Regions from separate parts of the Enterococcus rotai genome, predicted to be linked through region 1. Evidence: predicted binding sites of a transcription regulator. Region 1 holds the regulator's gene; the other holds the start of a gene.

Region 1 (3,995 bases):
CTAATAGGAATGATTTTCCTACGCCGAATGTCCCTTGAAGATACAGTCCTTTGTGAAATTCTTTTGGTTCAGAAGTATATTCATTCAAAAACTTCATCGTTTCAGCCATCGCCTGTGCTCGACCCTGAGAGGCTGTATCAAATCGGCTTAAACTAGCTTCTCGTACATCTTTAGGCATATCCATCGCGCGAACTCTTTTACGAATCTCATCTTCTTTTTGCTTGGCAATCAACGCTTCAGTTGGTACATAAGTAACATCGATATAGTGAAAATTCAAGGTTAATTTCGGCTCATAGCCAGGAGCGATCATTGATGGATCATTCAATTGATATTTACGTTTTTCTTGTACAAATTCATACAGTTTTGAATAGCTTTTACGGATGTCATCATCCGTCAATCGCTCGCGATGTTCTTGAATAAATTCTTGGACATCCGTATCTTTTAATACAACATCGACCAGTTCATTATAGCGCTCGTTCATATCTCTGTTTTGAATGATTTTTGACATTTCTTTTCCTACGTCTTCCATTAGTTGCCGCCTCCTTTACTCAGAAAATCTTGAATTTCTTTATCTAATCGTGCTTGTTCTTCTTTCGATAGCTTTTGTTCTTCAACCGGATTTTCTACCCAATCTGGTAGTGTTTCCTGACGAATCGGACGGTTGTTTTGTCCATAACGCTGTCTCGTTTGTTTTTGTTCTTTGCCTTTTTTGGCTAACTCACGTACATGATCAATCGCCTTTTCAGGGGAAAAAATACCACTTTGTGCCCATTCATTCGCGATTCGATTAACATAGTCCGCTTTTAGTGTTGGTTGTTTTTGGATATTATAAACGTAATTGATCAAGACATTGATCACACTATTTGGCAGTCCGGATTTACTCACTAAGTATTTAACTAAAGAGCGCTCTTGCGGCGTAGTATAACCGCCTCGTTCATTTTTCAAGGCTTCCAAATAGTTCAATGGAAAATTCTTCTCACTATCCATGATCATTTGAATATCTTGTGTTGAAAAACCATTCATTTTTAATGAGTTGTAACGATATGTTTGCTGATCTGCAGCAGATAATTCCACTGATTCGTTAGTTTGGAATTGGCTTGCCTTTTGTTTTTTATCAGGATCATAAGTACGATACACCGCTCGTTCAAAGTCTTTGACGTCGATCTTACTCGTATAATAATCAAATGATTTAGAACAAAACTCGATCATATCTAATTCTGTGATCCCAAATAAATTGTGGAAGATAAAGACCTCTTCCTTAAAACCAGCACTATTATCAGGAAGTTTGATTCCTAAATTTTCAATTCCTTGAACAAAATAGGCCCAATCAAAGGTTTCACTGACTGCACTTGGTTTTTTCACAGGTCTTGGATCAGTGAATGCTTGCGCCAGCTGACCTAGCTGACCACTTTGTGCAATGATTTGCTCCTCTTTGAACAGATAGACATCTTTAAAACTAGCTGAAACTTCTTCAAAACCTGTCAAACTAATAAATTTGGGTTTGAATCGCTCAAATAATTTATCCAACTTTCTTTGTCCAACGCTGTTTAACAGAGTCAGTGACAACACTTCGTCTTTAAAGAAACGTTCGGCCGTTTCAGGATGATTTAAACGATACAAAAAGTAAATCCCTAGTTCACTATCTTCTTTGACAAAGGTACTTAGTAATCCAATACCTTCTAATTTTTTTCTAGCAGTTTGAATTTCTTTGATACTCATATCCAACATTGTAATCAGCTCTGCATGAAAAAGTGATTCACTAACACCTGTTTCTGTAACTTCTGATAACAGTGTCAAATATAAACTAAACGCTTTTGCGCCAATTATCGGTTGATATAAAAGCGTTAAAACAGTTTGTTCTTGGTCAGATAAAGTATAAGCAATGGTTGCTTGAAATATGCTTTTTGGCTGGACTTCTTTCCACTTGTCTTTCAAGGAAAGACCTCCTTATTCATTGGTTGTATCAGCGTTTGAAGACTTTGCTTTATCAACGATTCCTTGCAATTCTTTTAAGAACACACTCATATCTTTAAATTGACGGTACACACTGGCAAAACGAATATAGGCAATTTCATCTAGATTGACTAAATCTTCCATTACATATTCTCCGACTAATGTCGTTGAAACTTCATTCTCGCCTAAGCTACGAACACGATTTTCAACATTATCAACGATTTGTTCCATTTGTTCCATGGCAACTGGACGTTTTTCTGCTGAGCGAATCAACCCGCGTAAAATCTTCTCTCTATTGAATTCTTCTCGGTCACCGTTTTTCTTAATGACTAATAATGGTGCAGCTTCAATCCGTTCAAATGTTGTAAAACGGTAATTACAATTTTCACACTCTCTACGACGACGGATCGCACGACCATCGTCAGCTTGACGACTATCAATTACACGAGAATTATTATGATGACATCTTGGACAACGCATAGTATTCACCTCATTTTATCTAATAATATCTATTTTAACAGTTAATTTTAAGTTTACTTCCTATATTATAACATGAAATGCTTAAGAAACCAGACATTAGCGATTACTTCTTAACCATTTTTTTTCATTTGTTTAACGTTTATTTAATAACAGTTTTTTAAATAAAATGAATCAGACTCTCACTGAGCTGGTTATTTCTCTTATCAATTTATCTAAATAAGTTGTAACAAAAAAATGAAAACAAAATCGGCTTTAACATTCGCTGCCTCCCTTGTCTTCATTTATCTGAAAAATAGTTCTTACTACAGATCGAGTAATTAAAAATGATTTTTTAACACCCAATTTTCCACCAATTTCTTAGTTTCTTGGATCGTTTTTTGATTATCAAATACGATATCTGCTCTTTGCTTTTTCTGTTCGATCGATAATTGACTGTTTATTCGTTGCCACGCTTCTTGTTCCGTCAGATGATCTCTTTTCATCAAACGATCCAGTTGAATCGTTTCTGGAACATAGACAACTGCTACTTGATCCATGTCATTTTCATATCCGCCCTCATAAAGCAAGGGAATATCAACAACGACTAATGACGCTCGGTCTTTTTTCTTTTCAATTTGCGACAAGATTGCTTCTCTTAAAAAAGGAGAGAGTAATGCATTTAGTTTTTGTCTTTTTTCTTCGTCTGAAAAAACAAGCGCTCCTAATTTTTTACGGTCCAATGAACCATCTGGCTGCAATATTTCTGTTCCAAACGTAGACACAATTTTAGCTAACGCTGGCATGCCCACTTCAACAATTTCTCGAGCGATCACATCAGCATCAACAACTGGAAAACCCAGTTCTTTAAAGACCTTTACAACGGTACTTTTCCCTGTAGCAATCCCACCAGTCAGTCCTAATATCTTAGTCATCGTTTAGTTTCTCACTTTTAAGGTTTGACACTTCGGACAAAAATGGGTTCCTCGTTGTGCAACTTTGATTTTTTTGATTGGTGTAGCACATCGTGGACATGGTTTCTCCGTTTGGCCATAAACATTTAGTGAAATTTGGAAGGTTCCTGCTTCGCCTAGCGCATTTAAGTAGCTACGGATTGTTGTTCCGCCAGCTTCGACCGCTCGGCCTAGGACATCGATGATTGCATAATACAGCCCTTCAACCTCTTTAGGTTTTAATGAATCAGCGGGTTGTTCTGGATGAATACTCGCTTCCCACAAAGCCTCATCTACATAAATATTCCCTAAACCGGTAACTAGTCGTTGATCTAATAATAACGGTTTGATGGCTTTATGATGTTTTTTTAACCCCATTCGAAATTCCTTTAATTTGAATTGAGTAGGAATCGGTTCAGGACCTAAAGCCAAGATACCTTTATACTGTTCACCTTGATTTTTAGGCACTAAAACCATACGACCAAATTTCCGAACATCAAGATAACGGAGTTCAGTTCCATCGGTAAATGTAAAAATCACATGGGTGTGTTTTGTTCGCTCTTCTTCCGGCTTATGGGTTTCATACTTTCCTTCCATCCGCAGATGAGAAATCATATCGTAATTCGTTAATTT
Region 2 (3,995 bases), 630 kb from region 1:
AATAAAATCTGTTGGTGCTGTAATATTTACAGAATTCATCCCAATTGTATAAAAAGAAGCCGCACCACCAATCATCCCTAAGGCAATTGCAATAAAAATCGTCACAAACGATAACGTATTGCCACTTCTTCTAACATGTTTTTTGGTGTTACCTAAGGCTAACATGTTTAAGTTTCGATAATAGTTGAACTTATCTTTTCCAAATAGATAGACAACTAGGTTCATTGTATAGTTAAAAAATAAATACGTTCCTACCATACAAATCAACATAATCGCTACTGGTGCAATCAAGAAACCTGCAAAACCAAACGCTGCTTTCATCAAAAAGGTTGCAAAACGAATCACATTATACGATAAAATATAGCCCGTCAGGATAAACACGATCCCTAAAACACTTAAGACAATCTCAAGAACAGACAATTTAGTTGAATTGGCCGCTCTTTTCTTCCTTTTACTAAGTAAATCTGAGACTTGATAGCGATAAATCAACCAGCTACTTCGAAAGGACACCGCCAACAGCATAAAAACAAAAACAATCCCTGTTTGTACCATGGATGGGATCGAAGCATAGAACAGACTTTCTACTTGCAAAAACATGGCTTTGGCCAAAATCATCGAAAATAGTTTAGAAAAAATAACGCCAAGAATCAGACCAGAAACTAGTGAAATCGCGCCCAAAATCAATGTTTCAATAAAAAATAGAAAAGATATTTGTTCTTTGCGCATACCGATTAAGTGATACAAACCAATTTCTTTTCCTCTTTTTAAAAGAAAAAAATGGTTCGCAGCAAACATGAATCCTAAAATCATGACCACGACTAGAATACCACCTAAATTCATCGCACTATCGATATGAATCTCTTGCCCAACTCTATTCGTTAGATTTCTATTATAGGTAATCGCATTAAAGCAATAATAGACAACAACAGCAAATGTCATACTAACAAAATAAACAAGGTAATTAAGAAATTGTCCTTTAAAATTTTTCCAAGACAAATTAAAAATCATTCGCTCGGCCACCTCCGCCAATGGTTGCCTGCATATCAATCACCCGATTGAAAAACTCTTTTCTAGAGCCTTGACGAACTACCTCTGAAAAAAAGACACCATCTTTAATAAACAAAATCCGATTACAGTAACTTGCAGTATAAGGATCATGGGTAACCATCATGATCGTAGCATCGTCTTGTATATTCATATTCGTCATATATTGAAGTAATTCTGCAGCTGATTTAGAATCCAAAGAGCCCGTTGGTTCATCTGCAAAAATAATTTTAGGTTTAGTGATCAGTGCACGTGCTGCTGCTACTCGCTGTTTTTGTCCAACTGAGATTGCATTAGGGAAACTACTTAACAATTGGTCAATCCCTAAAATATCAGCAACATGCGCCAACCGTTGCTCCATTTCAGATAGAGGCATACGATCAACAGCCAATGGCAATAAAATATTATCTTTTACATTTAATGTATCCATTAAATTGAAATTTTGGAAAATAAACCCTAGTTTCTTACGTCGAAAATCGCTGATTTGACCATCGCGCATCTTCAATATATCTTGACCATCTATTCGAACCGTTCCAGTCGTAGGCAACGCAATCGTGGAAATCGTATTGAGTAATGTCGACTTACCAGCACCACTAGGTCCCATGATCCCGACAAACTCTCCTTGTTCTACAGAAAAAGATATATTATTCAAAACTTGGACCTTATTGCTTCGGTACCCATATGATTTACTTAAATGATTTACTTCTAAAATTTTTGTCATAGATTTCGCTCCAGTTTATTCATTATCCTTATTCTACCAATATTTTGCGTAACTGAACATCGTTTCCTCTTACAATTAAGTAATAATAAAAAAAGATTCATCAATCATTTATTTTTCCAAGTCAAAACGTTGTGACAATTTCCACAAACCTTTTAGGGAGTTGTTTTCACAGTTTTTTTCATTTCTCATAAACACTATATGTAGTTATACAAAGGCATTAAAAATTAAATTTCACACTATATATAGTTGAAAGATTCTATGAATTGTTTTATTATAAGGAAGAAATAAATCTATGAGGAGATGTGCAGTAATGATGGATATTAAGCAAGCTAATAATGAAGTGAGTTCTACTGGTTCAGCCTTACATACGATTAAAATCGTTAAAAGAGATGGTCGGCTAGTAGATTTTGATGATCGAAAAATTTATGACGCTTTGATCAAAGCTGAACAAAAAATTCGTGGTTCTTTAGACCCGCTTGCCCATGAACGTATTCAAGAAATCGTTGAAAGAATCGATCAAGAAATTTCAGATCGTTTTGCAGAAGATGTCAAAATTTATGAAATCCAAAATATCGTTGAACATATTTTACTGGCAAAAAATGAATATGAATTGGCAGAAGAATATATCAACTACCGCACTCGTCGAGATTTTGAACGTAGTAAAGCTACAGATATCAATTTTACAATCAGTAAATTAATCAACAAAGACCAATCAGTCGTTAACGAGAATGCCAATAAAGATAGCGATGTTTTCAACACGCAACGTGATTTAACGGCTGGGATCGTTGGAAAGTCAATTGGACTTAAAATGTTGCCTCCTCATGTTGCCAATGCCCATCAAAAAGGTGATATCCACTATCATGACTTAGACTACCATCCATATACACCGATGACCAACTGTTGTTTGATTGACTTTAAAGGAATGTTGAACGATGGATTCAAAATTGGTAATGCTGAAGTTGAGTCACCTAAATCGATCCAAACAGCAACTGCTCAAATCTCACAAATCATAGCCAATGTCGCCTCTAGTCAATATGGCGGTTGTTCTGCTGATCGTGTGGATGAACTATTAGCACCATTTGCTGAATTAAATTATCAAAAACATTTAGTAGATGCTAAAGAATGGATCGATGGTGCTGATCGTCAAGATGCTTATGCTAAAAGTAAAACCCAAAAGGACATTTATGATGCCATGCAAAGCTTAGAATATGAGATCAATACCTTATTCACTTCAAATGGACAGACTCCATTCACTTCTTTGGGATTTGGATTAGGTCTAAATTGGTTTGAACGCGAGATTCAAAAAGCAATTTTACAAATCCGTATCAAAGGTTTAGGTAGTGAACATAGAACAGCAATTTTTCCTAAATTGATTTTCACTTTAAAACGTGGTGTTAATTTAAACGACTCAGACCCAAACTATGACGTGAAACAACTTGCATTAGAATGTGCAACCAAAAGAATGTATCCTGATATTTTAAATTATGATAAATTAGTCGATTTGACAGGTAGTTTCAAAGTCCCAATGGGTTGTCGTTCTTTCTTGCAAGGATGGAAAGATGAAAATGGCGAAGAAATCAATGTCGGCCGTATGAATTTAGGAGTAGTCACTTTAAATCTGCCTAGAATTGCAATGGAAGCACAAGGCAATGTTGGTAGATTCTGGACACTTTTAGCTGAGCGTTTAAATACAATGAAAGATGCTTTAGTATATCGTGTTGAACGTTGTAAAGAAGCAACACCGGCTAATGCACCGATTCTTTATATGTATGGCGCATTTGGCAAACGTTTGTCTCGAAAAGAATCTGTCAATGAATTATTTAAAAACAAACGGGCTACTGTTTCACTAGGCTATATTGGTTTATATGAAGTCGCTTCTGCTTTTTACGGCGGAGACTGGGAAACGAATCCTGAAGCGAAAGACTTTACACTTGCGATCTTAAAAGATTTAAAAGCCCATGCAGATGACTGGGGCAATGAATATGGCTATCATTTTAGTGTCTATTCAACACCAAGTGAAAGCTTAACTGACCGTTTCTGCCGCCTAGATACCGAAAAATTTGGTATCGTCGAAAATATCACAGATAAAGACTATTACACCAACAGTTTCCATTATGATGTACGTAAAAATCCAACACCATTCGAAAAACTAGATTTTGAAAAAGATTATCCACAATATTGCTCTGGCGGTTTCATCCACTATTGCGAATACCCAGTCTTACAACAAAAT

What was found. The regulator NrdR, encoded in region 1, represses ribonucleotide reductase genes. The targets are predictions, from matches to a motif close to ACACNATATATNGTGT.
Region 2: a site for NrdR is predicted at 1,999-2,014, ahead of nrdD (anaerobic ribonucleoside-triphosphate reductase). Genes of this name have one in related genera too.

What each region holds. Positions count from the first base shown of each region.
Region 1 covers NZ_CP013655.1:3,299,899-3,303,893, forward strand. The annotation lists gene dnaI (primosomal protein DnaI) at 1-529, opposite strand, end outside; gene ATZ35_RS14740 (replication initiation and membrane attachment family protein) at 529-1,935, opposite strand; gene nrdR (transcriptional regulator NrdR) at 1,948-2,433, opposite strand; gene coaE (dephospho-CoA kinase) at 2,751-3,344, opposite strand; gene mutM (DNA-formamidopyrimidine glycosylase) at 3,348-3,995, opposite strand, start outside.
Region 2 covers NZ_CP013655.1:185,605-189,599, forward strand. The annotation lists gene ATZ35_RS00845 (ABC transporter permease) at 1-1,008, opposite strand, end outside; gene ATZ35_RS00850 (ABC transporter ATP-binding protein) at 998-1,765, opposite strand; gene nrdD (anaerobic ribonucleoside-triphosphate reductase) at 2,076-3,995, shown strand, end outside.